DNA from 3 places in the Bradyrhizobium sp. SMVTL-02 genome. Region 3 is predicted to be linked to each of the others. Evidence: predicted binding sites of a transcription regulator. Region 3 holds the regulator's gene; each other region holds the start of a gene.
The links. Region 3 encodes PhoB, which activates phosphate uptake and scavenging genes when phosphate is short. Its sites were predicted from a motif close to TGTCATNNANCTGTCAT; they were not measured.

Region 1: phnF (phosphonate metabolism transcriptional regulator PhnF) is a predicted target of PhoB. The motif match lies at 7,316-7,332, and genes of this name have one in related genera.
Region 2: ACNJYB_RS00505 (DUF2794 domain-containing protein) is a predicted target of PhoB. The motif match lies at 2,190-2,206, and genes of this name have one in related genera.

The regions. Positions count from the first base shown of each region.
Region 1 is NZ_CP182469.1:7,634,343-7,644,776, reverse strand. It holds gene ACNJYB_RS36705 (hypothetical protein) at 1-416, shown strand, start outside; gene ACNJYB_RS36700 (DUF1045 domain-containing protein) at 420-1,118, opposite strand; gene ACNJYB_RS36695 (alpha-D-ribose 1-methylphosphonate 5-triphosphate diphosphatase) at 1,137-2,324, opposite strand; gene ACNJYB_RS36690 (hypothetical protein) at 2,321-2,575, opposite strand; gene phnC (phosphonate ABC transporter ATP-binding protein) at 2,751-3,560, shown strand; gene phnD (phosphonate ABC transporter substrate-binding protein) at 3,626-4,561, shown strand; gene phnE (phosphonate ABC transporter, permease protein PhnE) at 4,640-5,524, shown strand; gene phnE (phosphonate ABC transporter, permease protein PhnE) at 5,521-6,366, shown strand; gene phnF (phosphonate metabolism transcriptional regulator PhnF) at 6,550-7,281, opposite strand; gene phnG (phosphonate C-P lyase system protein PhnG) at 7,399-7,863, shown strand; gene phnH (phosphonate C-P lyase system protein PhnH) at 7,868-8,476, shown strand; gene ACNJYB_RS36650 (carbon-phosphorus lyase complex subunit PhnI) at 8,480-9,583, shown strand; gene ACNJYB_RS36645 (alpha-D-ribose 1-methylphosphonate 5-phosphate C-P-lyase PhnJ) at 9,580-10,434, shown strand, end outside.
Region 2 is NZ_CP182469.1:119,776-130,209, forward strand. It holds gene ltrA (group II intron reverse transcriptase/maturase) at 1-574, opposite strand, end outside; gene ACNJYB_RS00500 (GNAT family N-acetyltransferase) at 1,206-1,736, shown strand; gene ACNJYB_RS00505 (DUF2794 domain-containing protein) at 1,754-2,125, opposite strand; gene ACNJYB_RS00510 (DUF1223 domain-containing protein) at 2,762-3,538, opposite strand; gene acnA (aconitate hydratase AcnA) at 3,771-6,491, opposite strand; gene ccmA (heme ABC exporter ATP-binding protein CcmA) at 6,733-7,335, shown strand; gene ccmB (heme exporter protein CcmB) at 7,601-8,269, shown strand; gene ACNJYB_RS00530 (heme ABC transporter permease) at 8,361-9,146, shown strand; gene ccmD (heme exporter protein CcmD) at 9,143-9,328, shown strand; gene ACNJYB_RS00540 (DsbE family thiol:disulfide interchange protein) at 9,325-9,918, shown strand; gene ACNJYB_RS00545 (septation protein A) at 10,019-10,434, opposite strand, start outside.
Region 3 is NZ_CP182469.1:7,826,150-7,836,583, reverse strand. It holds gene ACNJYB_RS37585 (haloalkane dehalogenase) at 1-64, shown strand, start outside; gene ACNJYB_RS37580 (lysylphosphatidylglycerol synthase domain-containing protein) at 582-1,637, shown strand; gene ACNJYB_RS37575 (ATP-binding protein) at 1,692-2,990, shown strand; gene pstS (phosphate ABC transporter substrate-binding protein PstS) at 3,135-4,148, shown strand; gene pstC (phosphate ABC transporter permease subunit PstC) at 4,288-5,277, shown strand; gene pstA (phosphate ABC transporter permease PstA) at 5,279-6,124, shown strand; gene pstB (phosphate ABC transporter ATP-binding protein PstB) at 6,121-6,939, shown strand; gene phoU (phosphate signaling complex protein PhoU) at 6,951-7,667, shown strand; gene phoB (phosphate regulon transcriptional regulator PhoB) at 7,690-8,397, shown strand; gene ACNJYB_RS37540 (GcrA family cell cycle regulator) at 8,505-9,017, opposite strand; gene ACNJYB_RS37535 (aspartate aminotransferase family protein) at 9,471-10,434, shown strand, end outside.

The sequences.
Region 1 (10,434 bases), 190 kb from region 3:
TTCTCGTCATCGGCTTCGGCGTCTATCGGCTGATCGACCGGCGTCATCCGCGCGCGCTGGCACGAATTCCGCCAACGCAATTGGCGCTCTGGTCGTTTGCCGTCGCCATTGCTCACGGCGCCGCCCTGATGCTCGTGCCGATCTATCTCGGGCTCTGCCAGGCTTTCGATCTCGATGCGGGCCATGAGGCCGCGGGCACGCTGATGAAGGCAAATCTCGGGATGGCGGTGCTGGTGTCCCTGGTGCACGTGACCGCCATGGTCGGTGCCGGCGGATGTCTGGCGTGGCTGGTCTACCGCTATCTGGGATTGAAGTTCGTCTCGCGGAGCTGGTTCAACCTGGATGCAGTCTGGGCGGCCAGCCTGGTTCTGGTCGGCGCCGTGGCGCTCCTGTTCAATCTTGCGAGCTGGCGCTGATGTCTACCGCGCCAGAGCCCACTCGCCGACGATGCGAAAGCGCGCCTTGGCGCCATCCTGCCTGAACAGCGTGATGCGATTGATCTCAAGCGCATCGAGCCTCAGCGCCGCAAACCGGTCCCGCAGCATCGCCAGGATCGGCCCGCGCCGCTCCGCATCCAGCCGCCCCGTCAGCGTCATGTGGAAGCGGAATTCTTCCATCACGTAAGGATAGCCCCAGCGAGCGAGATATTCGCGCTGCCGCTCGCTGAGCTTTTCGGGCTTGCGCCGCGCGCGTTCTTCCGCCGTCAGCGGCGCACGGTAGGCGTCGAAATTGCGGACGCAATCGGCGGCGAGCTCTTGGAGCGCTTCGACCGGCTCGGTCGGAATCACGGCGATGAACCCGCTGATGGCATCGACGACGGGGCGGATCACCGGAACGGGCCGCGCCTTGCCCGCGAAGGCGGCGCAGGCGGCCATCAGCCCGGCCTCGGTCTTGCCCGACGCCAGCGCCATCGGCGCCTTCAGCGTGGCGTGAAAGCCGTATTTGCGGGGATCGGCGCTGACGTCCCGCCAGTCCGGTACGACATGCAGTGCTTGCTGCGGAAACGGCAGCTCGTCACCGGTGTGGGCGTCGTAGCCGAGCAATTCGGCGCCGAACCGGGAGAGGGCGCTGTCGGCGCCTGCGGCAAAATAGATCGCGTAGCGGGGAAAACCTGTCATCACCTCAGCATAACCAATTTAGGCCGCGACGATAGCCTCGCGCGGCGCAGCGCTGAGCAGCCGCGTCGCATCGGTGAGATGCACGAGCTTTCCACCCGATATCACCGCGATGATCCGCGGCCGTAGCGGCACGCTGTCGTCGACGAGCAGAATATCGGCGCGGCGTCCCTCCGCGATCTCGCCGCGATCGGCGAGGCCGGTCGCGCGTGCGGGGCCGGCCGAGACCAGATCCCAGGCCTGCGTCAGCGGCAGCACGCGATCGGCGGCGAGGCGGAAGGCTGCGAGCAGCTGCGCGGGATAGTAATAGTCGGACGCCAGCACCGAGCAGAGCCCCTTGGCGATCATGTCGGATGCCTTGGTCCAGCCGGTGTGGCTGCCGCCGCGGACGACGTTCGGCGCGCCGTAGACGATGGCATCGCCATGGCTTGCCGCTGCGCGCGCCGTCTCTTCGTTGATCGGGAATTCCGCGATGTCGGCGCCCAGCTCGCGAAACTCCCGGCGCATCGCCGGGCTCGCATCGTCATGCGAGAGCATGCGCACCTCCGCTCCCCGGGCTGCGGCGGCGAGCCTCGATACCGAAGCCGGCACCTCGGCGGCGCGTGTGACCACGCGCTCGACCAGCCGGTCGAACGCCTCGCTCGACAGCCCCGTGCGCTCAACCATGCGGTTGCGCTTGCGCGGCTTGGCCAAGTCGGCCACGGTGCCGTCCATGTGGTCGTTGAAGGCGAACAGGTCGACGCGACCCTCTATGAGCCACTGACTGATCTCTGCCTCCGCGTCGAGATTGTAGGTCTCGTGGCGCAGATGGAAGCGGGTGTCGGCCGCGAATTGCGGACGCTGCCGCTCGATCGCCTCCATCAGTCCGCGCGCGTTGTCGGCGCTGCGCAGGCCCGGCTCCCACGAGCAGGTCGTGGCGTGGAACACGGTGGTGATGCCGTTGCTGATCGCCTGGCGGTCGCTGTCGGCGAGCGCGACGTCGATCGGGAAATCGACCCCGGCACGCGGCATCATCTGCCGCTCGAAGGCATCGCCGTGCAGATCGACGATGCCAGGCAGCACCAGCAGGTTGCGCGCATCGATCCCGAGCCGCGTCCGGCCGCGCGAGCCGTCGATCTCCGCGATATCAGTTCCGGACACGCTCAGAGAGGCTTCGACGATCTCGGTGCCGATCAGGGCCCGGCCGCCTTCAAGGAAAATGTCTGTCACGCGATTGCGCTTTTCTTGCTGCTGCGAGGGGAGTTTGCTCGTGCTTCATACGCGGCGAGGAAATCTTCAATGCCGAGCTTGCGGAAATGGGGCAGGGCTTCACGCAACTTGTCGTGATCCCAGTCCCACCAGGCGAGCCTTGCGAGCCGGTCGGCGATCTCTTCCGAGAACCGCCGCGCGCCGAGCCGGGTCTCGTACAACTTGGCGGAAGCATCGATGGTCGGTCGGACTGAAAGCACCTTGCCGACCATGTTGCGTCCGAACGTTCGAGGGTAGGCAATCCTCTTCGAGGGACTTGATGACAATATCATGACGCAGCGATGACAGGGGATGAGGTGTGCAGGATCGCCGCATCGCAATGCGCGTGTCACACGAGTGTCAAGCGCCGGCGTTAGCGGTGGCTTCCAGCTACTCTGGAGCCCCTGCATGCTGGTGGTTGAAGGTCTGACGTGCCGCTTTGGCGCAAAAGCCGCGGTGGACGACGCTTCGTTTCAAATCTCCCCCGGCGGTTTCGTCGGTGTGATCGGACGATCCGGTGCCGGCAAGTCGACGCTGCTCCGGACCATCAACCGCCTGGTGACGCCGACGCAAGGGCGCATCCTGTTCGACGGCACCGACGTCACCGCGCTGCGCGGCAGCGAGCTGCGGCAATGGCGCGCCCGCGCGGCGATGATCTTCCAGCAGTTCAACCTGGTCGGTCGGCTCGACGTCCTCACCAACGTCCTGATGGGGCGTCTCGCCACCATGCCCGCCTGGCGCTCGCTGTCGCAGATCTGGCCTGAGCAGGACAAGGCGCTGGCGATGTCGGCGCTCGAACAATTCGACATTGCTTCGCTGGCGGCCCAGCGCGCCGATCAGCTCTCCGGAGGTCAACAGCAGCGCGTCGCCATCGCGCGCGCGCTGGTGCAGCAGCCCGACATCATCCTCGCCGACGAGCCGATCGCCTCGCTCGATCCGCGCAACACCAAGATCGTGATGGATGCGCTTTTGCGCATCAACAAGCACTTCGGCATCACCGTGCTCTGCAACCTGCATTCGCTCGATCTCGCCCGCACCTATTGTGACCGCCTGATCGGCATGGCCGCCGGCCGCGTGGTGTTCCACGGCGCGCCGTCCGCGCTGACTGATCATGTCGCGCGTGAGCTCTACGATCTCGAAGCCGCCGACGTCATGGGTGGCATGCCGGTCCCGACGCCCGAGGGCGTGCCGGCGCTGGGAACCGCCGCGGCGGCCTGAGCCGCGTCGCACCTGTTCAGTTGCCAGTTTTGAGTCAACCGACCCCAACCGATGAAGAGGGTATCATGATCACTCGCAGATTAATCCTTGCCGGCGCCGCCGCGCTTGCCTTCACCGCTTCTGCCTCCGCCCAGGACTGGAAAGCAAAATATCCCGAGCTGACCTTCGCGGTCATTCCGGCGGAAAACGCCTCGGGCGTGACCGAGCGCTGGGCGCCGTTCATGAACTATCTCTCCAAGGAGCTGGGCGTGAAGGTCACGCTGCGCATCGCCAACGACTACGCCGCCGTCATCGAGGGCCAGCGCGCCGGTAACATTCATATCGCCAGCTACGGCTCGGCGTCGTTCGCGCGCGCCCGCCTGACCGGCGTCAAGACCGACGCCTTCGCCAACGACATCAACGCCGACGGCTCGACCGGCTATTACTCGGTGTTTTTCGTCAAGGCGAACAGCCCCTACAAGAGCATCGACCAGCTCAAGGGCAAGAACCTCGGCCTGGTCGACCCGAACTCGACCTCCGGCAACAACGTGCCGCGCTTCGAGCTCGACAAGATGGGCATCGCGGACGCCGACAGCTATTTCGGCAAGGTCGTCTTCACCGGCAGCCATGAGAACGCGATGCTGGCGCTGGCGCAGGGCACGGTCGATGTTGCCGCCAACCAGTGGACCAGCGACGACGATTCGACGCTGGCGCAGATGCTGACCAAGGGCATGCTGAAGAACGCCGACGGCTCGCCGATGAAGAAGGACGATTTCCGCATCATCCACAAGTCGGCGCCCATCATCAACGGCCCCTACGCCTACAACTCCGACCTCCCGGAGGAGGCCAAGGCGGCGATCGCGAAGGCGTTCTTCGACGCGCCGGCCAAGGACAAGGCGGCCTTCGACCGCCTCCAGGATGGCCAGAAGAAGGGTTTTCATCCCGCCACCACCAAGGATTGGGACGGCACGATCGAGCTGATCAAGTTCGTCGATGCGCTGCGTAAGAAGAAGGCGTCCTGAGCTTTCGGGACGAGCCACTTGAGCCGGGTCGATGGACCCGGCTCTTTCTCTTTGTGAACGACCACGCGCAATGACCCAATGACCGTAGCGGTTTCCATCCTTCCCGAGCAGCAGCTTGCCGCGCTGAATGCCGCCTATCGCCAGGCGGTCTCGCGCCGGCGGCTTCGTCTGCTGTTGGGCGCTGCGGTCTTTGCCGCAGCGCTGGTTCTCGCCGCGATCGGCGCCGAAGTGAATTTGCGCACGCTGTTCACCTATTTCGGCAACTTCGTCAGCTATTTCGACCGCATCCTCACGCTCGACAGCGGCCAACGGGTCTGGACCGATCTCGGCGAATGGCTGTGGGGCTGGCGCAAATGGCTGAAGATGCTGGGTGAGACGCTGCTGATCTCCTATGTCGGCACGCTGATCGGCGCGACCTTCGCCTTCGCCCTCAACTTCTTCGCGGCTGAAAACACCTCGCCCGCGTCCTGGCTCCGCTTCACGGTGCGGCGCCTGCTCGAATTTGCCCGCACCGTCCCCGGAATCGTCTTCGCGCTGGTCTTCGTGATTGCCTTCGGCCTGGGGCCAATGGCGGGCGTGCTGGCGATTGCAATCCACTCCACGGGCGCCCTGGGAAAACTGTTCTCGGAGATCGTCGAGAATGCCGACATGAAGCCGGTCGAAGGCATCCGCTCGACCGGTGCGAGCTGGCTCTCCTGCATGCGCTTTGCGATTCTGCCGCAGGTGACCGCGGGTTATGCCAGCTATGCGCTGCTGCGCTTCGAGATCAATGTCCGCGAAGCCTCAGTCATGGGCTTTGTTGGTGCCGGCGGCATCGGCCAGGAGCTCGTCGTCGCGATCCGCAAGTTCTACTATTCGGACGTCAGTGCCATCCTGCTCACCATCATCATCACCGTCTTCATCATCGACATCACCACCGGCTGGCTGCGCGGCCGCCTGTTCGGCAAGGAGGCGCGGACGTGACGCCGCAGGAGGTTGATACGCGCGAGATTCGCGCGCGTTATCCCGACGTGTTCGAAAGGCCGGCATCGGCGCGGCTCGCAACACCTGCGATGATCGTTGCGGCATTCGCGATCCTCACTTACGGCCTCGTCGATCTCGATTTCTCGCCGTCGCGTTTCTTCACCGGCCTCAGCCAGCTCGGCTGGATCAGCCTGATGATGATCCCGCCGGATCCCGGCTCCTCGCTGCCGGTCTATCTGAAGGCGCTGGGTGAGACGCTCTCGATCGCGCTCCTGGGCACCACGCTGGCGGCGGTGTTCGCGCTTCCGGTGAGCCTGCTGGCGGCGCGCAACGTCATACCCTCACAGATCCTGCGCTTTCCTGTTCGCCGTTTTTTGGATTCGATCCGAGGCGTCGACACGCTGATCTGGGCGCTGGTGTGGATCAACGTCGTCGGCCTCGGCCCGTTCGCCGGCGTGCTCGCCATCGCCGTGTCGGATTTCGGCGCATTCGGAAAACTGTTCTCGGAGGCGATCGAGGGCGCCGACCAGAAGCAGGTCGAGGGCATTCGCGCCTCCGGCGGGAGCGCGCTGCACGAGATCCGCTTCGGCCTGCTGCCGCAGGTTCTGCCCGTGATCGCCGGCCAGGTGCTCTATTTCATCGAATCCAACACGCGTTCGGCCACTATCATCGGTATCGTCGGTGCCGGCGGCATCGGCCTCCAACTCGCCGAGCAGATCCGCGTGCTGGAATGGCAGAGAGTGTCGTTCCTGATCCTGATGATCCTGGTCGCGGTCGCCGCGATCGATTTCATCTCGGGCAAGCTGCGGTTTGCAATCATCGGAAGGCGGGCGGTGGCCTGAGGTTTTCGCCTCTCCCCGCCTGCGGGGAGAGGCCGGAATTTGCGAAGCAAATTCCGGGTGAGGGGGACCCTCAGCGAGTCCGTCTCTCACCGTCATTGCGGAAGCGGCCCCTCACCCCAACCCTCTCAGCGCGAGCGAAGCTCGTCGCGGCCCGTAAGAACGGGGAGAGGGAGAACAGGCAACTCACCCGTTCTCCACCAGGAACTCCACCCGCTCCGCGGCAAACCGCGAATGCTTCGTCACCAGCGGCTTGCCGGCGAGATCGTGGTCGGTGGCGTCGACGACCAGGATCGGCCGCCCCAGCGGTAGGTCGAGCCGCGCGGCGTCGGTGGCGTCGACGATGCCGGCGGTGATCCGGGTTGCGCCGCGGCGATAATCGCGGACGCCAAAATGCTCGAGCAGCTTCGTCATCGAGCGCGTTGCGGCGAACACTTCGCCTGCGCCCGGAAACAGTTCCGCCGACAGCCAGGTGGTGGAGACACAGATCGGCGTGCGGTCGGCAAGCCGGATCGCCTCGATCCGCACCAGCGGCGCGCCGGTCTTCAGTCCCAGCTCCCGCGCCAGCTCGCGCGTCGCGACGTCATCGGTCGCCTCGATCAGCCGGCCATGCGGTTCGCGGCCATCGGCGCCGACGATCTCGGAGAAGCGTGTTCGCGAGCGCAACGGATAGGCGAGCTTCTGCGCCTCGACATAGGTTCCGCTGCCGCGCTCGGCACGCACCAGCCCACGCTCGGCAAGCGCGGCCAGCGCGCGTCGTACCGTGTGGCGGTTCACGCGGTAGGTTTCGGCGATCTCCATCTCGCCCGGCAACTTGTCGCCGGCCGCGAAGCGGCCGTCGGCGATGCCGCGCTCGATGCCGTCGGCAACGAGGCGCCACAGCGCGACGCCCGACGAGGCTGTGTCCTGCATGCTCATGTCGTCGGTGAGCCTAGCCCGAAAATCACATCTGTGTCACGAAACAGTCATGGCGCGCCCGTATGAAGTTGTCTATTATCATAGACAACTTGGATTCGGCAAGTTCTCAAAAGTTCGATGGATCAGGTGACCCAGCACAATAACCAGCAAGCCCAGCGCAAGGCCGCGATGGCCGTGCTGGCGCACGCGGAGGCGGGCGAGATCGCCGCTCGCCTGCGCGATCTCGCCCTGCCGGCTCATCAGAATCTGCGTGCGCCGGAGAACGGCCTCGTGATGCTGCGCGGCCGGGTCGGCGGCGACGGCGCACCGTTCAACCTCGGCGAAGCCACGGTGTCGCGCGCGGCGGTGCGGCTCGCGAGCGGCGAGGTCGGCTTCGGCTACGCGCTGGGGCGCGACGGTGAGAAGGCGCGGCTGATCGCACTGTGCGATGCGCTGGTGCAGTCCCGCGATTTCGGCGGGCTGGTCGAGCGCGACGTTATCGCGCCGTTGCGCGAGCAGCTGATGGTCAGGCGGACGCGGGCGGCGGAAGAGACCGCCGCGACGAAGGTCGATTTCTACACCATGGTGCGCGGTGAGGGGTGAGGTCATGACCACGATTGCGGAATTGCCGCCGGGCTTCGCCGACAAGGTCTTGTCGGCGCAATCGACCTTTCGTTCGGTCATGGATGCGATGGCGCGGCCGGGCTCCGTTCAGCGCATCGTGCCGATGGCGGGCGCGCCCGGCGTGATGATGCGCGGTACCGCCGCGATCGCGCTGACGCTGTTCGACCACGATACGCCGCTCTGGCTCGACGCGCGGATGGCGGAGAGTTCCGACGTGACCAAGTGGCTGAAATTCCACACCGGCGCGCCGGTCGTGCAGGATTCATCGGTGGCTTCATTCGCGCTCATCAGCGATGGCGGTGCGCTGCCCTCGCTCGAGCGCTTCGCGCTCGGCACCGGCGAGTATCCTGATCGTTCGACCACGGTGATCATTCAGGTCGACAGCCTCAATTCCGGCTGCAACTTCGAGCTGCGCGGTCCCGGCATCGATGGCTTCGCGACGCTGCAGGCGTCGATCAAGCCTTTCGACCTGTTCGAGCGCCTGCATATGAACGAAGCACTGTTTCCGCGCGGCATCGACGTCGTGCTGGTCGCCGATGACGCCGTGGTCGCGATCCCCCGCACCACGCGCGTCGTGAGCAAGGGAAGCTGAAGCATGTATGTCGCAGTCAAAGGCGGCGAACGCGCCATCGAGAACGCCCATCGCCTGCTCGCGCATAAGCGGCGCGGCGATCAAAGCGTTACGGAAATCTCCCTCGATCAGATCTCGGAGCAGCTTGGGCTCGCAGTCGACCGCGTCACGAGCGAAGGCTCGCTCTATGACCGCGAGCTCGCGGCGCTCGCCATCAAGCAGGCGCGCGGGGATTTGATCGAGGCGATCTTCCTGGTCCGCGCCTTCCGCGCCACGCTGCCGCGTTTCGGCGCCAGCGAGCCGGTCGACACCGGCGCGATGCGGGTGCAGCGGCGCGTGTCGGCGACCTTCAAGGACATTCCCGGCGGCCAGATCTTAGGTCCGACCTTCGACTATACACACCGCCTGCTCGACCCGTCGCTCGCTGAAGGTTTTGTGCCGGAGACGCCGGCGACGGCCGAAGCTTCCGCTGCGGCGACGCCGCGCGTCACCGACATTCTCGGCCGCGATGGGCTGATCGAATCCTCGCCGCAAGCCGAGGACGGCGCCAATGTCGGTGATCTCACCCGCGAGCCGCTGAATTTTCCGGCCGAGCGCGACCTGCGCCTGCAAAACCTCGCGCGCGGCGACGAAGGCTTTCTGCTGGCGATGGGCTATTCCACGCAGCGCGGCTACGGCCGCAATCACCCCTTTGTCGGCGAGATCCGCTTCGGCGAGGTCGAGGTCGAATTTCTCGCGGAAGACGTCGGCTTCGCCGTGCCGCTCGGCGCGATCGAGCTCACCGAGTGCCAGATGGTCAACCAGTTCAAGGGTTCTGCGAAGGAAGCGCCGTGCTTCACCCGCGGCTACGGCCTCGCCTTCGGCCAGAGCGAACGCAAGACCATGTCGATGGCGCTGGTCGATCGCGCGCTGCGTGCTCGCGAGCTCGGCGAGGAGGCGCTCGCCCCCGCGCAAGACGAGGAATTCGTGATGTCGCATTCCGACAACGTCCAGGCGACCGGCTTCGTCGAACACCTGAAGCTGCCGCATTACGTCGACTTCCAGTCCGAGCTTGGCCTGCTGCGCAAGCTGCGCCAGGAGTTCGCCGATGCCAATGCGCCCGACGCCATGAAGGAGGCCGCGGAATGAACGCGCCCGCCTACAACTTCGCCTATCTGGACGAGCAGACCAAGCGGATGATCCGCCGCGCGATCCTGAAAGCCATCGCGATCCCCGGCTATCAGGTGCCGTTCGCCAGCCGCGAAATGCCGATGCCCTATGGCTGGGGCACCGGCGGCGTGCAGGTGACCGCCGCGATCCTCGGACCCCAGGACGTGCTGAAGGTGATCGATCAGGGTTCTGACGACACCACGAATGCGATCTCGATCCGCAAGTTCTTCGCCAAGACCGCCGGCGTTGCGACGACGACGGCGACGGACGAGGCGACGGTGATCCAGACCCGTCACCGCATCCCGGAGACGGCGCTGCACGCGAACCAGGTGCTGGTCTATCAGGTGCCGATCCCGGAACCCCTGCGTTTCCTCGAGCCGCGCGAGACCGAGACGCGGCGCCTGCATGCGCTCGCCGAGTACGGCCTGATGCACGTGAAGCTCTACGAGGACATCGCCCGCTTCGGCCATATCGCCACCGCCTACGCCTATCCAGTCAAGGTCAACGCGCGCTACGTGATGGACCCGTCGCCGACGCCGAAATTCGACAATCCCAAGATGGACAATTGCCCGGCCTTGCAATTGTTCGGTGCCGGCCGCGAGAAGCGCATCTACGCGATCCCGCCCTACACCCAGGTGGTCTCGCTCGATTTCGAGGATCACCCGTTCGAGCCCTACCGCTTCAACGCGCCCTGCGCGCTGTGCGGCGCGGAGAACTCCTATCTCGACGAGATCGTGACCGACGACAAGGGCGGCCGCATGTTCGTCTGCTCGGACACCGACTATTGCGAGGGCCGCCAGGCCGCCGGCCATCACGGCAGCCTGAGTGCT
Region 2 (10,434 bases), 700 kb from region 3:
TGAGCCATTTGCGGATCAGACGGATGATACGCTGGTCGCCGGTCCGATGTTCGACGAAGCGGATGAGCCATTCCTGGTCCACCATGTCGAAGAACGAGCGGATATCGGCGTCAACAATGAAGTTCACCCGCCGGCTCTCGATTCCGACCAGCAGCGCATCCATCGCATCGTGCGCGCTGCGCCCGGGCCGGAACCCATACGAGAACCCGAGGAAGTCCTCCTCGTAGATCGCGTTGAGCACCGTAGCGGTTGCCCGCTGAACGATCTTGTCCTCGAGGGACGCAATCGCCAGCGGTCGCTGCCGCCCATCCTGCTTCGGGATATGGACCCGCCGCGACGGCTGCGGCCGGTACGCTCCCCGGTGAACACGAGCATGCAGGTCCTCAAGATTGGCCTTGAGGTCTTGCTCGTAGTCCCGCCACATCATTCCGTCCACACCCGGCGCGGCATGCTTCTTCAGCGCGAAGAACTCCGCCTCGAGCAGTTCAGGCGTGATGTGGTGAAGCAGCGCAGTGAACCTCTCCTTCTTCCTTTCCCTTGCAGTTCGCCGTATGCGTTCCAACGCCTGTGTCACGCTTGTCCGGCTCGGCGTCCGGGGCGTGCTTTGCTGGTCCGCATTCCCCTTGGTCGCGGCCCTTCGCTCCACCAACTCCTCCGCGGATCGCTCCGCTTCGTTCGCAGGCTTCGACGCTACTACGGCCGCGTCCGACTTCCCGCATCCGTTCGTCATCGGCTTTGGCTCCTCGCCTTCCCGATGCGGACCTTGGGGGCATGTTGCCATCGGTCAGATGCGGGACCTCCCAGGTTCCGACGCGGTCCTTTGCTGCGTGATGGGGTCTTCGACCACGGCAGAGCGTCAGCGCCTCGCATAACGGCGCCGCACATGTTGCCTTCGACGTTGCTTACCGGCTCGGCCTCTGCGAGTTTCTGTCTTTCGCGGCTCAATAGCCCACCCCACAGCATCGTTGTGTACGCTTCGCAGCCGCCGTTGCCGACGGCCACGCAACACTCACTACCGGGCGCTCGCTACCGCTTACCCGGACCGGACTTCCACCGGTTGGACCACGCCAGCTTGCCTGGCGCACAAGCAATCCAGAGTCTCTCCGCGGATGCATTTCCGGATTGCTTCGCTGCGCTCGCAATGACGAGTTGGAGGCACTGTTGCCCCTTCCAGCAGTCGGACGAAGGCTCTATCCTCCCGCCCCATGTCCGCACCTGAAATCAGGCCCACGACCGAGGCCGACCTCCCCGCCATCACCGCCATCTACCAGCAGGCCGTCCGCGAGGGCACGGCGACGTTCGAGCTGGACTCGCCCGACCTTGCCGAGATGACGCGCCGTTACCGCGCACTGGTCGATGGCGGCTATCCCTATTTCGTCGCGATCCTCGACGGGCGCGTGGCCGGCTATGCCTATGCCGGCGCCTACCGGCCACGGCCGGCCTATCGCTTCACCGTGGAGAACTCGATCTATCTCGATCCCTCCTTCCACCGCCGTGGCGTCGGGTCAAAGCTGCTGGAGCGGCTGATCACCGAATGCGAGGCGCGCGGTTTCCGCCAGATGATCGCGGTGATCGGCGATTCCGCCAATGCGGGCTCGATCGGCGTGCACACCAGGGGCGGCTTCAAGATGATCGGCACGCATCCCAATGTCGGGCTGAAATTCGGGCGCTGGCTGGACACCGTGATGATGCAGCGCGACCTCGGCGAGGGCGCGAAGACGGTGCCGGGGAAGTAGGGTAGTCCCGTAGGCCGCTACACCACCGCCAGCTTGCGATCGATCACCAGCAGCACGCGCTCGAGCTCGTGGCCGCGGCGCAGGATCAGGCCCGTGGCCGAGATCACGCTGTACATGCCCTGCTTGCGCGCCAGGCGCGGGTCCTTCTCGATGCGATAGATCGGCACTTCCGAGGCGCGGCGATAGACCGAGAACACCGCGCGATCCCTGAGGAAGTCGATGGCGTAGTCGCGCCACTCGCCGTCGGCAACCATGCGGCCATAGAGATTGAGAATACGATGCAGCTCGAGTCGGTTGAAGGTCACCCGGCTCGACTGCGCGTTCGCAGCGGCGGGACGCGCCGCCGCACGCTGCCCGCTCGGATCGGCATCCTCCGGCATCAGGCTCATGGGAGCGCCTCCTCCTCGCACAACATGACCACGTCCGCGAAAATCGTCCCCGGAACCGCGGATCATGACAGTTGCATGATCGCGCCAACCGCTGTCCTTCGCAAGGGCTCTCGATGGAACTCGGGGACAAAATCCGAAGAGTTTCCAGAGGGTTTCGGGGCTCAACCGGCGGAATTGCACCACACGCAGGAGTGGAACTCCGTCGGGACGAACCGTCACGGGATCGTGCGCAAGAATCTTAGTCTCGCCGCTTTTCCGCCCAGCGCCCGCCGCCCTGCATTGCGAAAAGGCTGATGTGCGTTGACCCGGTCCTTTCGGTTCTGGATTCCTCAGCCCCCAGCCCCCCGGGGTCGAACAGGATCGGGTCTGTACGCGCGACAAGGAGGGCCAACGCAAGTTGGTCCTTTTTTGTTTGTGTCGGGATGTTTGCGGCTCGCCCCCTCTCTCCAGACATCAGCGGAAAGACTCTCCCCCCTCATCCTGAGGAGCCGCGCCATTCGCGCGGCGTCTCGAAGGATCGAGGCCCCCCGCTGCATCAGCGCCGCCCTTCATGGTTTGAGACGCGCGCAAGGGCGCGCTCCTCACCATGAGGAGCGAACGAGTGCGACGCTCGAGAACGAGAGAGAGGAATTCGAATCAGTGCAGCGACGTGTACGCCGCGCCGAGCATCGGGCCCGGCCTTTCGCGGCTGCCGTCCTGGACGTAGACCACCGCGCCGTCGACGCCGTCACGCGTGAGGTTCTCGATCGGCACGGTCCAGCTTTCCGGACGGCCGTTCCAGTCGCCTACCTTGAGCAGGTTGCGCACCACGTTGTGGTAGGTGATCTGCTGCCCGCGATTTTCGCCGCGGCTGATCGCGATCGGCACCGACTTGGAGATCGAGCAGATCCAGACCTCGCCGTGCGAGACCGCCGGCTCCTTGCTTTCGGCTACCGACACGTTGATCTGCTTGCCTGCGAGCGACATCGTAACCGGAACGCTCATCACGCCGGAGCCCTTTTCGGACTTGCCGATCGCGCTCTCGATGCCGGCGCGATCGCTGCCGATGACATGCGTGGAGCCGTTGACGACGACCTGCGGCGTGTAGACCTCGCGGTCACCGCGCATGCGTGAATAGGCTCGCTGCCGCGCAGAGAAACGCGAATCGGCCAGCGTGTCCTTCCAGCCGAGATAGTCCCAATAATCGATCGGCATGCTCAGCGCGATGATCGAGGGGTCGCTGGAGAGATCGCCGATGATCTTGTCCGCGGGCGGGCAGGACGAGCAGCCCTGCGAGGTAAACAATTCGACGACGGCGCGCGGATCGGCGTGAGCGGGACGGATGACGGCGACGATCGCACAGATACCGAGTGCTCCCGACCAGAGGGCACCGGACCAACGTGAAATCAGATGAGAAGCCGTCATTGTTGTCATGTCGAACGCCGCACACCAAAGCTCGTGGGAGGGGGAATCTTATCGAATGATGGTCACCGTAGTCTTACGGGCGCGACCTGCTCAACCACCCAGGAAACCGTGCCGAGCCGATTTTCCGCCGGATGGGCCCATCCAAAGCATGCCGCAAACGCGCGAAGGCGGCCTTGTGATAGGCCGCCTTCGTTTAACCTTCTACTCACGTCGCAGTGAGCCACCGTTCACAAATTCGCGCTTAAGCCGCGAGCTTGCGCAGCACGTAGTGCAGGATGCCGCCGTTCCGGTAATAGTCGAGCTCGTCCAGCGTATCGATGCGGCAGAGCAGCGAAACGCGCTGCAACGAACCGTCTCCGGAGACGATTTCCGCCGTCAGCTTCTGGCGCGGCTTGAGGTCGCCGACGAGGCCGCGCAGCGTGACCTTCTCGTCGCCCTTCAGGCCGAGCGACTGCCAGGAGGTGCCTTCCTCGAAGGTCAGCGGCAGCACGCCCATGCCGACCAGGTTGGAGCGATGGATGCGCTCGAAGCTCTGGCAGATCACGGCGCGGACGCCGAGCAGACGGGTGCCCTTCGCGGCCCAGTCGCGCGAGGAGCCGTTGCCGTATTCGGCGCCGGCGAACACCACCAGCGGCACCTGCTCCTGCTGGTACTTCATCGCGGCGTCGTAGATCGACATCTGCTCGCCGTCGGGCCAGTGCTTGGTGAGACCGCCCTCGGGGATATTTCCATCCGCACCCTTGAGCATGAAGTTCTTGATGCGGATGTTGGCGAAGGTGCCGCGCATCATGACTTCATGGTTGCCGCGACGCGTGCCGTACTGGTTGAAGTCGGCCGGACGCACCTGGTGCTCGCTGAGATATTTGCCCGCGGGCGAGGTGAGCTTGATCGAACCGGCCGGCGAGATGTGGTCGGTGGTGATCTTGTCGCCGAACAGGGCAAGGATGCGCGCCTCGACGATGTCGGTGACCGGCTCCGGCTCCTTCTTCATGCCTTCGAAATAGGGCGGGTTCTGCACGTAGGTCGAAGACATGTTCCAGCGATAGGTCTCGCTCTCGACCGTCTTGATCTTGCGCCAGTTGGCGTCGCCCTTGAACACGTCGGCATACTTCTTCTTGAAGATCGCCGAGGTCACGAACTTCTTCATGAAGGCGTTGATCTCCTTCGTGGTCGGCCAGATGTCCTTCAGGTACACCGGCTTGCCGTCCTTGCCTTCGCCGATCGGCTCGACGGCGAGGTTCTTGGTGACGCTGCCGGCGAGCGCGTGGGCGACGACCAGCGGCGGCGAGGCCAGATAGTTCGCCTGCACGTCCGGCGAGACGCGGCCTTCGAAGTTGCGGTTACCGGAGAGCACGGCGGCGGCGACGATGCCGTTGTCGTTGATCGACTTCGAGATCTCCTCCGGTAGCGGACCGGAATTGCCGATGCACGTGGTGCAGCCGAAGCCGACCAGGTTGAAGCCGACCTTGTCGAGATCCTTCTGCAGGCCGGAATCGGCGAGATAGCCCGCGACGACCTGGCTGCCCGGAGCGAGCGAGGTCTTGACCCACGGCTTGGCCTTGAGGCCCTTGGCGGCGGCGTTGCGCGCCAAAAGTCCGGCGCCGATCAGCACGCTCGGGTTCGAGGTGTTGGTGCAGGAGGTGATGGCCGCGATCACGACGTCGCCATGGCCGATCTCGAAGTCCTTGCCCTCGACGGGGAAGCGCTTCGTGGGCTCCTCGGCCTTCTTGTACTCGGTGCCGAGCGCGAGCGAAAAACCTTCCGCGACCGACGGCAGCGCGATGCGGCCCTCGGGACGCTTCGGACCGGCCATCGACGGTACGACGTCGGCGAGGTCGAGGGTCAGGGTCTCCGTGAACACCGGATCGGGAGACTTGGCGGTGCGGAAGAGCCCTTGCGCCTTGGCATAGGCCTGCACCAGCGCAACGCGCGGCGCGGCGCGGCCGGAGGTCTTGAGGTAGTCGATCGCGGCGGCGTCGACCGGGAAGAAGCCGCAGGTCGCGCCATATTCGGGCGCCATGTTGGCGATGGTCGCCTTGTCGGCAACGGAGAGGTTGTCGAGGCCCGGACCGAAGAACTCGACGAATTTGCCGACGACGCCGAGCTTGCGCAGCATCTGCGTGACGGTCAGCACGAGGTCGGTGGCGGTGACGCCTTCCTTCATCGCGCCCTTCAGCTTGAAGCCGACGACGTTGGGCAGCAGCATCGACAGCGGCTGGCCGAGCATGCAGGCTTCCGCCTCGATGCCGCCGACGCCCCAGCCGAGCACGGCGAGACCATTGACCATGGTGGTGTGGGAGTCGGTGCCGACCAGCGAGTCGGGATAGGCGACCTCGAAGGTGCCGGTCTTCTTGCCGACCGTCATCTTCTCCTTCTTGGTCCAGACCGTCTGGGAGAGATATTCGAGATTGACCTGGTGGCAGATGCCGGTGCCCGGCGGGACGACGGAGAAGTTCGAGAACGCCTTCTGGCCCCACTTCAGGAACTCGTAGCGCTCTTGGTTCTGCTTGTATTCCTCGGTGACGTTCTTGGCGAAGGCCTTGTTGTCGCCGAAGAAGTTCACGATCACGGAGTGGTCGATGACGAGATCGACCGGCACCAGCGGATTGATCTTCTCAGGCTCGCCGCCGAGCTTCTGCATGGCGTTTCGCATTGCAGCCAGGTCGACGACGGCCGGAACGCCGGTAAAATCCTGCATCAGCACGCGGGCGGGGCGGAAGGCGATCTCATGCTCCAGCGACTTCTTCCGCAGCCACTTCGACACCGCGACGATGTCTTCCTTCTTGACCGAGCGGCCGTCCTCGTTGCGCAGCAGGTTCTCGAGCAGGACCTTCATCGAATATGGGAGTTTCGAAATTCCCTTCAGACCATTCTTCTCGGCCGTGGGCAGGCTGTAATAGACATAGGTCTTGGCGCCGACCTTGAGGGTCTTTTTGCATTTGAAGCTGTCGAGCGAGGTCATGTAGGAAATCCCAATTGTTAGTTATACCCGGCAGGGTATTTTAACACCGTCAGCGTAGCAGGCTGGGTCGCTTGCAGGAACAGGTTGAGTTGCTGCATCAAGTAGTTCCGGGCTTATAGAAGCTTTCTAACCGCACCGCCACAGCCACAATCGTGCCGCAGCAATTGCTGAGCCAAAAATTCCCATGCGCTACCCCAAGATTTCCTGAGGCCTGGCGTTGAGCGGACTGGACCAGGCCAAGATGCAGCTGTCCGGACGCGGGGTGGCCTGCGTGCGCGGCGGGCGCGAGGTGTTTTCCGGGCTCGACTTCCATGCCGTCTCGGGCGAGGCCGTGTCGGTGATGGGGCGCAATGGCGCGGGCAAGTCCTCGCTGCTGCGGCTGATCGCAGGCCTGCTCGCTCCGGCCGGCGGCACGATCGTACTGGACGGGGGCGATGCCGACATGACGTTGCCCGAACAGTGCCACTATCTCGGCCACCGCGACGCGCTGAAGCCGGCGCTGAGCGTGGCCGAAAATCTGGCATTCTGGGCTGATTTTCTGGGCGGAGAGCGGGGCGACGCCGCCGCGAGCCTCGAGGCCGTCGGCCTCGACCACGCCACCCATCTGCCCGCGGCCTTCCTGTCGGCGGGCCAGCGCCGCCGGCTCTCGCTGGCCCGGCTGCTCACTATCAGGCGCCGGATCTGGCTGCTGGACGAGCCGACCACGGCGCTGGATCTCGCCGGCCAGGACATGTTCGGCGGCCTGATGCGCGAGCACCTCGCCCATGGCGGCATGATCATCGCGGCGACCCACGCGCCGCTCGGGATCAATTCGCGGGAGCTGCGGATCGGGGGGATGGCGTGAACTTCGGGCACCCTCAGCTTTCCAAGCGGCCGGGCGCCGGCCTCTCCTTTCCCTCCCCCCTTGTGGGGGAGAGAAAGGCAGGGGGGTGCCACGCGGCAAAACCTCTCGGTTCTAGCGTCGGGAAAGTGAGCGCTCTGTTGCTCGCTGCCTGCCGCCGACAAGCATCTCGCCCGGGGCTACCCCCCTCCCCTGCCCTCCCCCACAGGGGGAGCGCAGTGTGCCCGGAACTGGCGGCGGATGTTTTCCCAGTCATTGGGAGCACCCCATGACCGCCCTGTCCGCCCTGATCCGCCGGGACATCCGGATCGCGCTCCGCGTCGGCGGCGGGGCGCTGATCGGGGTGCTGTTCTTCCTGACGGTGGTGGTGCTGATGCCGTTCGCGGTCGGGCCGGACCTGGCGCTGCTGTCGCGGCTCGGGCCGGCGATCCTCTGGCTCGGCGCGCTGCTGGCGAGCCTGCTCACCCTGGACCGGCTGTTCATGGCCGACCATGAGGACGGCTCGCTCGACCTGATCACGATGAGCCGGACCCCGCTGGAACTCGCCTGTGCCGCCAAGGCGCTGGCGCATTGGCTGGCCGCCGGCCTGCCGCTGATTGTCGCAACCCCCGTCCTGGGCCTGCTTCTGAACCTCGACATGGTCGCGACCGGCGCGGTGGCGCTGACGCTGCTGGTAGGCACTCCGGCCCTGACCTTCACCGGCATGATCGGCGCGGGGCTGGCGGTGACGCTGCATCGCGGCGGGCTGTTGATGGCGGTGTTGGTGCTGCCGCTGTCGATCCCCGTGCTGATCTTCGGCGTTGCGGCTTCGCAGGCCGCCATCGTCGGTCCCATGACTTTCGGAGCGCCGTTCTCGATCCTGTGCGCGCTGTCGCTGGTCAGCCTCGTGGTCGGCCCCTTCGCGGCGGCCGCGAGCCTGCGGCATGGACTGGATTGAATTGGACTGGACTGACCTTGACCCCGATCAACTTTCGCTGCCCGCTTTCATGCTGATTGCGTGAGCAGCCCCCGGTGATTATCACGATACCATGTCGCTGATCGACCTCGCCAACCCCACGCGGTTCCTCGCGCTGACAGCGCGGGTGTTGCCATGGCTTGCGGGTGCGACCGTCATCCTGCTCGCCATCGGCCTCTATCAATCCGCTTACGCGCCCGACGACTACCAGCAGGGCGCGACCGTGAAGATCATGTTCATCCACGTGCCCAATGCGTGGCTGTCGATGTTCGTGTGGGGCGTGATGAGCATCGCTTCCCTCGGCACGCTGGTGTGGCGGCATCCGCTCGCCGATGTCGCCGCGAAGGCGGCGGCTCCGATCGGCGCCGGCTTCACCTTCCTCGCGCTGCTGACGGGCTCGCTGTGGGGCCGGCCGATGTGGGGCACCTATTGGGAATGGGACGCGCGGCTGACCTCGGTGCTGATTCTGTTCCTGATGTATCTCGGCCTGATGGCGCTGTGGCGTGCGGTCGACGATCCCTCGCGCGCGGCACGCGCCGCGGCGGTGCTGACACTGGTCGGCGCGATCAACCTGCCGATCATCAAGTTCTCCGTCGACTGGTGGAACACGCTGCACCAGCCGGCTTCGGTGATGCGCATGGGCGGCTCGACGCTCGACAAGTCCTTCCTGGTTCCGCTGCTGGTGATGGCGATCGGATTCACGCTGCTGTTCGTCACGCTGCACCTGGCGGCAATGCGCAACGAGATTTTGCGCCGCCGGGTCCGCTCGCTGCAGATGATGCAGGCGAGCCGGGTCGCGTTTTCGAGCGAAATGGGCACCGGTTCGCGTCAGGAAAATGCGTCAAAAGGGGCGGCGTGATCATGTCGCTCGGTCCCTACGCCTCCTTCATCGTAGCGTCCTATACCGCTGCGGCCCTCGTGATCGTGATCCTGATCGGCTGGATCGTGCTCGACTTTCGCAGCCAGACGCAGCGCCTGCGCGAGCTCGACCGTAGCGGCGTCACCCGCCGCTCTGGCCGCGGGGCGATGGACGCGTCATGAGCGATCAATCGACCTCCGGCGCGCCGCAGCGCCGCACCTTCCTGATGGTGCTGCCGCTGATCGCGTTCATCGGACTGGCGCTGCTGTTCTGGTTCCGGCTCGGCAGCGGCGATATCTCGCGGATTCCGTCCGCACTGATCGGCAGGCCGGCGCCGCAGACCGCGCTGCCGCAGTTGGAGGGATTGCAGGACAACGGCGCACAGGTGCCGGGGCTCGATCCCGCCGCCTTCAAGGGCAAGGTCAGCCTCGTCAATGTCTGGTCGTCCTGGTGCGTGCCCTGTCATGACGAAGCACCGCTGCTGACCGAACTGGCAAAAGACAAGCGCTTTCAGCTCGTCGGCATCAACTACAAGGACGCAGCCGACAACGCGCGCCGCTTCCTCGGGCGCTACGGCAACCCGTTCAGCCGCGTCGGCGTCGACGCCAACGGCCGCGCCTCGATCGAATGGGGCGTCTATGGCGTGCCGGAGACGTTCGTGGTCGGGCGCGAGGGCACGATCGTCTACAAGCTGGTCGGGCCGATCACGCCGGACAATCTGCGGACCGTGCTGCTGCCGCAGATGGAGAAGGCGCTGAAGGCGGGGTCTTAGCCGAGACCGTCATTGCGAGCGCGGCGAAGCAATCCAGACTGTCTCCGCGGAAGGATTCTGGATTGCTTCGCTTCGCTCGCAATGACGAGTTGAGAGACCGTCAGCCCTTCCTTACGTCCCCGGCCTCGGCCTCGCTCGCTTCCAGCGATGCCGGCTCGATCCCGTAGCGTTTGGTCAGTGGCATCTGGGCGATGGCGAAGATCATCGTGATCAGGGTGACGCCGAACACCTTGAAGTTCACCCAGAAATCCGTGCTCTGGGTGCGCCAGACGATCTCGTTCAGCATCGCCATGCCGGCGAAGAACAGCGCCCAGCGCAGCGTCAGGATGCGCCAGCCCTGCGGCGTCAGATTGAACATCTGGTCGAACATCACGGCGATGAAGGATCGGCCGAACAGCAGGCCGCCGCCGAGGATCGCCGCGAACAGGCCGTAGATGATGGTCGGCTTGACCTTGATGAAGGTCTCGTCGTGCAGCACCAGGGTCAGCGTGCCGAACACCAGCACGATCACGCCCG
Region 3 (10,434 bases):
CGGCCGCTCCGTCGCCGGTTGGATCGCCGGGATCGAGGCCATGCGTCCGCAACTCGCGGCCTGACGGAGAGCCGCCTTCTGAACCTCTCCCGCAAGCAGCGGGAGAGAGAGCGCACCGCCGTCGTGGCGCGTGCTAATTTCCCGGATCGGAGTGCCGCGCTGCAGTGCACCCAGCAAGCCCCGCGTGGCAAATCCGAAATCCGTGAGGCCCCGGGATCGCCCCCTCTTTCAGGGGGGCGGCGCGGCCCATAGATTGATTTCGGCTTAAGGCGTGAAGGAACATTGTGTGGCCGAAATCATCAAAACTTCATGGCGACTGCTCAGGATTGCCACGGAGATTCGCGTCAAGCCTTGCCGCCGAAAGCGCCAAACCGTGCATCCGGAGCTCGCAACCTGCCTAAAACATTGAAGGCACGTGTTTTTGTTCGAATTGCCGAATTCCACTCCGCGCCAAAACGCGCTAGTGGAGAGGCGGGGGGTGCGCGATGAAGGAGCCGGCGGTGAGGGGGCCGTCGAGCGCCTGTGCGTCGTTTGCCTGTTCGGCGGCCGTCCTGGCCGCTGAAGTGTTGTTCGAGGTCTAGATGCTGGAAGCCATTCGCAGGGCGATGACGTTGCTGCGCCAGAAGCAAATCCTGCATAAGCTTGGAGTTGTGATCAGCGTCGCGGTCATCGGCATCGCTTGCTATGTGCTCTACCACATGCTGCGCGGCATCGATGTCAACGAGGTCCTCGAAGCGATCAAGAGCACCGAGCCGAGCCAGATTGCGATGGCCGCGCTGTTCGTCGCTGCCGGCTATTTCACCCTGACCTTCTACGACCTGTTCGCCACGCGCGCGATCGGCCACGCTCACGTGCCCTACCGCATCAACGCGCTCGCCGCCTTCACCAGCTATTCGATCGGCCACAATGTCGGCGCCAGCGTCTTCACCGGCGGTGCGGTGCGGTATCGCATCTATTCGGCCTACGGGCTGAATGCGATCGATGTCGCAAAGATCTGCTTCCTCGCCGGCCTGACCTTCTGGCTCGGCAATGCCGCCGTGCTCGGGCTCGGCATCTCCTACCATCCGGAGGCGGCGGCCTCGATCGACCAGCTTCCGCCCTGGCTGAACCGGACGCTGGCGCTGATGATCATCATGGCGCTGGTCGCCTATGTGGTCTGGGTCTGGACCCAGCCGCGCGTGGTCGGCCGCGGGCCCTGGACGGTGGTGCTGCCGGGCGGACCGCTGACGCTGCTCCAGATCGCGATCGGCATCATCGATCTCGGCTTCTGCGCGCTGGCGATGTACGTGCTGGTCCCGGACGAGCCCAATCTCGGCTTCGTCGTGGTCGCCGTGATCTTCGTGTCGGCGACCCTGCTCGGCTTTGCCAGCCACTCGCCCGGCGGCCTCGGCGTGTTCGACGCCGCCATGCTGGTCGGTCTCTGGCAGATGGACCGGGAGGAGCTCCTCGGTGGCATGCTCCTGTTCCGCGTGCTCTATTATCTATCCCCCTTCGTCATATCTGTAATCTTGCTGACGTTTCGCGAGGTTATAATCGGTGCCCGATCGAAGCGCTTGCAGCAGGCGGCGCTCAAGCTCGACCCCGGCCCGGCGCCCGAAGCCGCCTATGTGAGAAAGCGCAGCGACGGCGGCGTCTGACCAAGCTCTCAAGACAAGGCCGTTAGGACCCGTCCTCCAGGAGAAGCCTGCCCGATGGCGATTGACGCCCCTTCTTCTCCCGCAGCCCAGCCCTGGTCCGACCGGCTGCGGCACTCGACCATCATTCTGATCGCCGCGGCGCTGGCGCTGTCGGTCGTGGTCTCGCTCGGGGAATTGTCGGCGCTGCACGCCATTGCCGTGTTCCTCTGCATCGCCGTGGCGGCGCTGATCCCCTGGCGGCTGCACGATCCCGCCGCCTCGCGCGACGATGTCAGGCGCATCAACCCGGTCGAGAGCGCCGCGGTGGCCGCGGTCGTCGCCGGCATGCCGGATCCGGCCGTGCTGCTCGACCGGGCCGGCCGCGTCATCCATCTCAATGCAGCTGCCGCCCAGCTCGCGCCGGCGCTGCGCCGTAACGAGCTTGCCCAGTTCGCGCTGCGCTCGCCGGAGATCATCACGGCGCTGCGCGAGTCGATCGCGACCACGGAGCCGCGGCGCGCGACCTATCTCGACCACGTCCCGGTCGATCGCTGGATGGAGCTGATCATCACGCCGGTGCCGGTGCCGACCACCTTCGGCGGCGCCGACAAATGCATGCTGATGACGTTCCACGACCAGACGCCGCTGCGCCGGGTCGAGGAGATGCGCGCCGACTTCGTCGCCAATGCCAGCCACGAGCTGCGGACGCCGCTCGCCGCGCTGTCGGGCTTCATCGATACGCTGCAGGGCCAGGCCAAGGACGATCCCAAGGCGCGGGAACGCTTCCTCGGCATCATGCACAACCAGGCCACCCGCATGGCGCGCCTGATCGACGATCTGCTCTCGTTGTCGCGGGTCGAGCTGTCGGCCCATGTCCGGCCCGACACCCTGGTCGACCTCCTGCCGATCATCCGTCAGGTCGCCGACGGGCTGGAGCCGCTGGCGCGCGAGCGCCAGGTCGAGGTCGAGATCCATCTGCCGGAGCCGCCGGTGATGATCGCGGGCGACCGCGAGGAGCTGCTCCGCCTGTTCGAGAACCTGATCGAGAATGCGCTCAAATACGGCGCCTCGGGCGGACGCGTCATCGTGTCGCTGACCTCGAGCGCCGCCGCTGATGGAACTCAGGAGATCCGGGTCATGGTCCGCGATTTCGGCCCCGGCATCGCGCCCGAGCACCTGCCGCGGCTGACCGAGCGGTTCTACCGGGTCGACGTCGGCGACAGCCGCTCGCAGGGCGGCACCGGGCTCGGATTATCGCTGGTGAAACATATTCTTAACCGTCATCGCGGCCGGCTTTTGATCGAAAGCGTGCCCCGGCAAGGGGCTACCTTTACCGCCTGTTTTCCCCAGGCGCGGGCCCCAGTGCAAGCCTGAAACCGAGCGTTTTCAATCGCTTGGTGGTGTCATCCGACTGTCACGAAACCTTCGTAAAAGCACAGCCGACCGCTCCTAAACGGGGCGGCGCGGGGAGCGCGATCGGGCGCGGATGGCGCTTCGCTCCCCTGTATGGAGACCAGCATGAATTTCATCAAAACGATCGTCGCTGCCGGCTTGGTCGCCGCAACGACGACGGTGGCCTCCGCCGCCGATATCACGGGCGCCGGTGCGACCTTCCCGTTCCCGATCTATTCCAAATGGGCTGATGCCTATAAGAAGCAGACCGGCAACGGTCTGAACTACCAGTCGATCGGTTCGGGCGGCGGCATCAAGCAGATCCAGGCCAAGACCGTGACCTTCGGCGCCAGCGACGCGCCGCTCAAGGCCGTGCAGCTCGAGAAGGACGGCCTCGTCCAGTGGCCGATGGTGATGGGCGCCATCGTCCCCGTCGTCAACATCGAGGGTGTGAAGCCGGGCGAGATCGTGTTCGACGGCGAGACCCTGGCCGGAATCTATCTCGGCAAGATCACCAAGTGGGACGACGCCGCGATCAAGAAGCTCAATCCGAACGTGAAGCTGCCGTCGGACGCCATCACCGTGGTTCGCCGCTCGGACGGCTCAGGCACCACCTTCAACTTCACCAACTATCTCTCCAAGGCCAGCGCGGACTGGAAGAGCAAGGTCGGCGAGGGCACCGCGGTCGAGTGGCCGGTCGGCGTCGGCGCCAAGGGCAATGAAGGCGTGTCGGGCAACATCAGCCAGACCAAGAACTCGATCGGCTACGTCGAGTACGCCTATGCCAAGCAGAACAAGCTGACCTACACCGGTCTCGTCAACAAGGCCGGCAAGCCGGTGCAGCCGACCGTCGAGGCGTTCCAGGCGGCCGCCTCCAATGCCGACTGGGCCAAGGCGCCCGGCTACTACGTCATCCTGACCGACCAGCCCGGCGACAAGTCCTGGCCGATCACCGCGGCGACCTTCATCCTCATGCACAAGGAAGCCACCGACAAGGCGGCCTCGCAGGAAGCCATCAAGTTCTTCCGCTGGGCCTTCAAGAACGGCGGCAAGATGGCTGAGGAACTCGACTACATCCCGATGCCCGACAGCGTCGTTCAGCTGATCGAGAAGACCTGGGCTGCCGAGATCAAGAGCTAAGGCGCTCCTGTCCCGGCATGGTGCCGGGATGATCTCCAAGATCTCCGCTCCGGATCGGCCTTGCGCCGCCTCCGGAGCGCGCCACCGACAAACAACAAGCGTATATGAATAACGGCTACAGGGGATCGGCGTGGCTGAGATGGCTGTCGAGAGCGACGTAATTGATGCTGCCGGACCGTATGATCGCGCCAAGGCCTTGAGCGCGTTCAAGCTCGGTGACGTCACCTTCTACTGGATCACGCGGCTGTCCGCGATCTCGGTGCTACTCATTCTCGGCGGCATCATCGTCTCGCTCATCGTCGGCGCCTTCCCGGCGATGAAGGAGTACGGCATCTCCTTCCTGTGGACGCAGCGTTGGGCGCCGTCCGCCGATCCGCCCGTGCTGGGCGCGCTCGGGCCGATGTACGGCACGTTGGTCACCTCCTTCATCGCGATGCTGATCGCCATTCCGGTTGGTCTCGGCATTGCCATTTTCCTCACCGAGCTGTGCCCGCAATGGCTGCGCCGCCCGATCGGCATGGCTGTCGAGCTGCTCGCCGGCATTCCCTCGATCATCTATGGCATGTGGGGCTTCTTCGTGCTCGGCCCGTTCCTGGCCAACACGTTCCAGCCCTTCATGATCAGGATCTTTGACGGCGTCCCTGTGCTGGGTGCGATCTTCGCGGGGCCGCCGTCCTATCTCAGCCTGTTCAACGCCGCGCTGATCCTCGCCATCATGGTGCTGCCCTTTATCACCTCGATCTCGGTCGACGTGTTCAAGACCGTGCCGCCGGTGCTAAAGGAGGCCGCCTACGGCGTCGGCTGCACCACCTGGGAAGTCGTCCGCAGCGTGGTGATCCCCTACACCCGCGTCGGCATCATCGGCGGCGTCATGCTGGCGCTGGGCCGCGCGCTCGGCGAGACCATGGCGGTGACCTTCATCATCGGCAACTCGTTCCGGATCTCCTCGTCGATCTTCGCGCCCGGCACGACGATCTCGGCGGCGATCGCGTCCGAATTCGCCGAGAGCGACGGCCTGCACCAGTCCGGCCTGATACTGCTCGGCCTGCTCCTGTTCGTGCTGACGTTCTTCGTGCTCGCGGCCGCTCGGCTGATGCTGCTGCGTCTGGAAAAGAAGGCGGGGAAGTGAAATGAACCCGATCTACGCCCGCCGCCGCCGCAAGGACATCGTGATCCGCGGGCTCTGCATTGCCGCCGCCGCCTTCGGCGTCACCTGGCTTGCGCTGATCCTGATCACGCTGCTCTACAACGGTATTGCCGGTCTGAACCTGCAGATCTTCGTCGCGGACACACCGCCTCCGGGCTCGACCGAAGGCGGCCTGCGCAACGCCATCGTCGGCTCGATCATCATGACCGTGCTCGGCGTCGGCATCGGCGCGCCGCTGGGCCTGTTCGCCGGCACCTATCTCGCCGAGTACGGCCGCAACGACAAGCTGACCTCGGTGATCCGCTTCATCAACGACATCCTGCTCTCGGCGCCCTCGATCATCATCGGCCTGTTCATCTACGGTGCGGTGGTGGTGCCGATGCGCGGCTTCTCGGCGATTGCGGGCGCGCTCGCGCTCGCCGTGATCGTCATCCCGGTGGTGGTGCGCACGACCGAGGACATGCTGCTCCTGGTGCCGAACGCGCTGCGCGAGGCGGCAAGTGCGCTCGGCCTGCCGCGCTCGCTGGTGATCAAGCGCATCGCCTATCGTGCGGCCCGCTCGGGTCTCATCACCGGCGTGCTGCTCGCCACCGCCCGCGTCGCCGGCGAGACCGCGCCGCTGCTCTTCACCGCGCTGTCGAACCAGTTCTTCAGCCTCAGCCTGAACAAGACGATGGCGAACCTGCCGGTCACCATCAACAACTTCGTGCAGAGCCCCTACGCCTACTGGAAGCAGCTCGCCTGGAGCGGCGCGCTGCTGATCACGCTCACCGTGCTTGCCCTGAACATTGGCGCGCGCATCCTCGGCGCCGAGAGGACTGCAAAATGACCGATCTTTCCGTATCCGTGAGTTCCAACGCGCATCTGGCCTCGCAGCCGATGCCGGAAGCGCCCGCCAAGGTGACGGTGCGCAACCTCAACTTCTATTACGGCGACCACCACGCGCTGAAGAACATCAATTTGACGCTCGGCACCAACCGCGTCACGGCGTTCATCGGCCCGTCGGGCTGCGGCAAGTCGACCCTGCTGCGCATCTTCAACCGGATGTACGACCTCTATCCAGGCCAGCGCGCCACCGGTCAGCTGATGCTCGACCAGACCAACATCCTCGATCCCAAGCTGGACCTGAACCTGCTGCGCGCCCGGGTGGGCATGGTGTTCCAGAAGCCGACGCCGTTCCCGATGACGATCTACGAGAACATCGCCTTCGGCATCCGCCTCTATGAGAAGATCTCGAAGTCCGAGATGGACGACCGGGTCGAGAAGGCGCTGCGCGGCGGCGCGCTGTGGAACGAGGTCAAGGACAAGCTCAACGCCTCGGGCCTGTCGCTCTCCGGCGGCCAGCAGCAGCGCCTCTGCATCGCCCGCACCGTCGCGGTCCGCCCTGAAGTGATTTTGTTCGACGAGCCCTGCTCGGCGCTCGACCCGATCTCGACCGCCAAGGTCGAGGAGCTGATCCAGGAATTGTCCGAGAACTACACGATCGCGATCGTTACCCACAACATGCAGCAGGCGGCGCGCGTCTCCGACAAGACCGCCTTCATGTATCTCGGCGAGCTGATCGAGTTCGACGACACCAGCAAGATCTTCACGTCGCCGAGCGATCGGCGCACGCAGGATTACATCACCGGCCGGTTCGGCTGAGGAGACGGGACATGGGTTCTGAACATACCGCAAAGGCCTTCGACACCGACCTCCAGGAGCTCACTCGGCTCGTCGCCGAGATGGGCGGTATCGCCGAGCGCATGATCGTCGATTCCGTCGACGCGCTGATCCGCCGCGACGTCGCGCTCGGCCAGCGCGTCGTCACCACCGATGCCGAGCTCGACGCGCTGCAGAAGAAGATCGAGGAGCGCGCCGTGCTCACGATCGCCCGCCGCCAGCCGATGGCGGTGGACCTGCGCGAGATCGTCGGCGCCATGCGCGTTGCGACCGACCTCGAGCGCATCGGCGACCTCGCCAAGAACATGGGCAAGCGCGTCGCCGCGCTCGATGCCGACTTCCATCCGCTCAAACTGTTCCGCGGCCTGGAGCACATGACCGACCTCGTGCAGCAGCAGGTCAAGTCGGTGCTGGACGCCTATGCCGCGCACGATCTGCCGGCGGCGATGGCGGTGTGGAAGGGCGACGAGGAAGTCGACGCCATCTGCACCTCGCTGTTCCGCGAACTCCTCACCTACATGATGGAGGATCCGCGCAACATCTCGTTCTGCATCCATCTGATGTTCTGTGCCAAGAACATCGAGCGGATCGGCGACCACGCCACCAACATCGCCGAGACCGTGTTCTACATGATCGAGGGTCAGGCCATCACCGACAAGCGGCCGAAGGGCGACATGACGACCTTCGCCACGACGGTCCCGAATACCTGAAGACTCAAGGAGCGACGAGCCGATGGGCGCACGCATCATGGTGGTTGAGGACGAGGAAGCTCTCACCGAGCTTCTCCGCTACAACCTCGAAGGCGACGGCTATGACGTCGAGACGGTGATGCGCGGCGACGATGCCGACACCCGCCTCAAGGAGCACATCCCCGACCTGATCGTGCTCGACTGGATGCTGCCGGGGCTCTCCGGCATCGAGCTGTGCCGGAGGCTGCGCACCCGTCCCGAGACCAAGCAGCTACCGATCATCATGCTCACCGCGCGTGGCGAGGAGAGCGAGCGGGTGCGGGGGCTTGCGACCGGCGCCGACGACTACATCGTCAAGCCGTTCTCGGTGCCCGAGCTGCTGGCGCGGGTGAAGGGCCTGTTGCGGCGCGCCAGCCCCGAGCGGCTCGCCACCGTGCTCGCCTATGGCGACATCGAGCTCGACCGCGAGAAGCGCCGCGTCGCGCGCTCGGGCCGGCCGATCGATCTCGGTCCGACCGAGTATCGCCTGCTCGAGTTCTTCCTCGAGCATCCCGGTCGCGTGTTCTCGCGCGAGCAGCTGCTCGACAGTGTCTGGGGCCGCGACATCTACATCGACGAGCGCACCGTCGACGTCCATATCGGCCGCCTGCGCAAGCTGCTCAATCTCGGCCGCGAGCAGGACCCGATCCGCACCGTCCGCGGCGCCGGCTACGCGCTCGACGATCGCTTTGCGAAGGCCGAGCAGACCTGAGAGCGGCTTCGAGCAAGCCAAACAAAAAGCGCGCCACGTGGCGCGCTTGTTTATGTCTCGGTTGTCGTCCCGGCCTCACGTCGGGACGAGGTAGTTTAAAGCCGTGCTCAGCGCGTGCCGGGCTTTGCCGGCGCGCGACGGCGGTCGGCCGCGGGCTGATACGCGACGCGCGAATGCTGGGCGCAGTAGGGCAGGCCGGAGAGCGCCTTGCCGCCGCAGAAGAAGAAATCCGGGCTCGAGGGATCGCCGACCGGCCAGTGGCAGGTCGCCTCGTTCAACTCGAGCAGCGACAGCCGCTGGCTCATCGGCACCACGTTGTCGTAGGTCACAGGCTCTGCCTCGACCTCGACCTCGAAGGCCTGCGCCAGCGCGGTGTTGCCGCGCGCAATCGGGCGGCTGACCCGCATCATGTGCTGAGCCGGGCGCGCCTTGCGCGGCCGGGGAGCTGCCGATGAGGGGCTCTTGGCGCGGCCCGACAGGCCGAGCCTGTGCACCTTGCCGATCACGGCATTACGGGTCACGTTGCCGAGCTCGGCTGCGATCTGGCTGGCCGACAATCCGGCCTCCCAGAGCTTTTTCAGCTGCTCGACGCGATCGTCGGACCAGGTCAAAACCGTCATTGCACCCTTTCCCTCGCCGTGCGGCTGCCGTCCTGGCGCCTCGCGGCGAATGCCTAAGCCTCGAAAAACCCGTGCCGCCAGAATCCCTTAAGGCTCGCCGGGCATAACCAGAACGCCCGAACGTTTACGCCGGTACATGAGGACTTAGAGGATCAGAACTGCTGCACGAGATGTCGTATCTGACAAGCCAAACGCTACAATATGGCGTGACTCACGCGCAAGAGTCAGCCGACTCGCTTCCACATGTTCCGTGGCAAAAACCCCGCAAATCCGGCACCGCAAGACTACGGATTCAGCGTTTCCCGGGGCTTTCAGGCGGCATTGACACCCGTTCTACCCGGCATAAGATAGTGCCACGTGCCGCCCTTAAAAGGCGGCACGTTTCGTTTTCCGGGCCGGTTGATGGTGCGCTGCGTGAGCGCTTCAGGCCGTCCGCAACATCAAGTGATCGTCATGACTGACAGCGCCGCGCCGCATTTGCTCCCCGTTTTCGCCAGGGCCAACCTCGGTTTCGAGCGCGGCGAAGGCTGCTGGCTGATCGCGACCAATGGCGAGCGCTATCTCGATTTCACCTCGGGCGTCGCCGTCAACGCGCTCGGCCATGCCCATCCCGCGCTGGTCAAGGCGTTGCAGGAGCAGGCGACCAAGCTCTGGCACATGTCGAACCTGTTCCAGAGCCCGGACGGCGAGAAACTCGCGGCGCGTCTGTGCCAGGAAAGCTTCGCGGACTTCGTGTTCTTCTGCAATTCCGGCGCCGAAGCGCTGGAAGGCGTGATCAAGCTGGTCCGCCATCATCACTTCTCCAAGGGCCATGCGGAGCGCTACCGCATCATCACCTTCGAGGGCGCCTTCCACGGCCGCACGCTGGCGACGCTGGCTGCGACGGGATCTGCAAAATATCTTGAAGGGTTCGGCCCGCCGATGGACGGCTTCGACCAGGTCCCGCATGGTGACATCGAAGCCGTCAAGAAGGCGATCGGTCCGCAGACCGCCGGCATCCTGGTCGAGCCGATCCAGGGTGAGGGCGGTGTGCGATCGTCGACGCCCGCCTTCCTCAAGGCGCTGCGTCAGCTCTGCGACGAGAAGGGCCTGCTGCTCGCCTTCGACGAGGTGCAGACCGGCATGGGTCGCACCGGAGATCTGTTCGCGCATCGGCGCACCGGCGTCACACCTGACGTGATGTCGCTCGCCAAGGCGCTCGGCGGCGGCTTCCCGATCGGCGCGGTGCTGGCCACCGCGGAGGCGGCAGCCGGCATGGGGCCCGGCTCGCACGGCTCCACGTTCGGCGGCAATCCGCTGGCGATCGCGGCTGCCAATGCCGTGCTCGACATCATGCTCAAGCCCGGCTTCTTCGACCACGTGCAGAAGATGTCGCTGCTGCTCAAGCAGAAGCTCGCCTCCGTGATCGACCGTCACC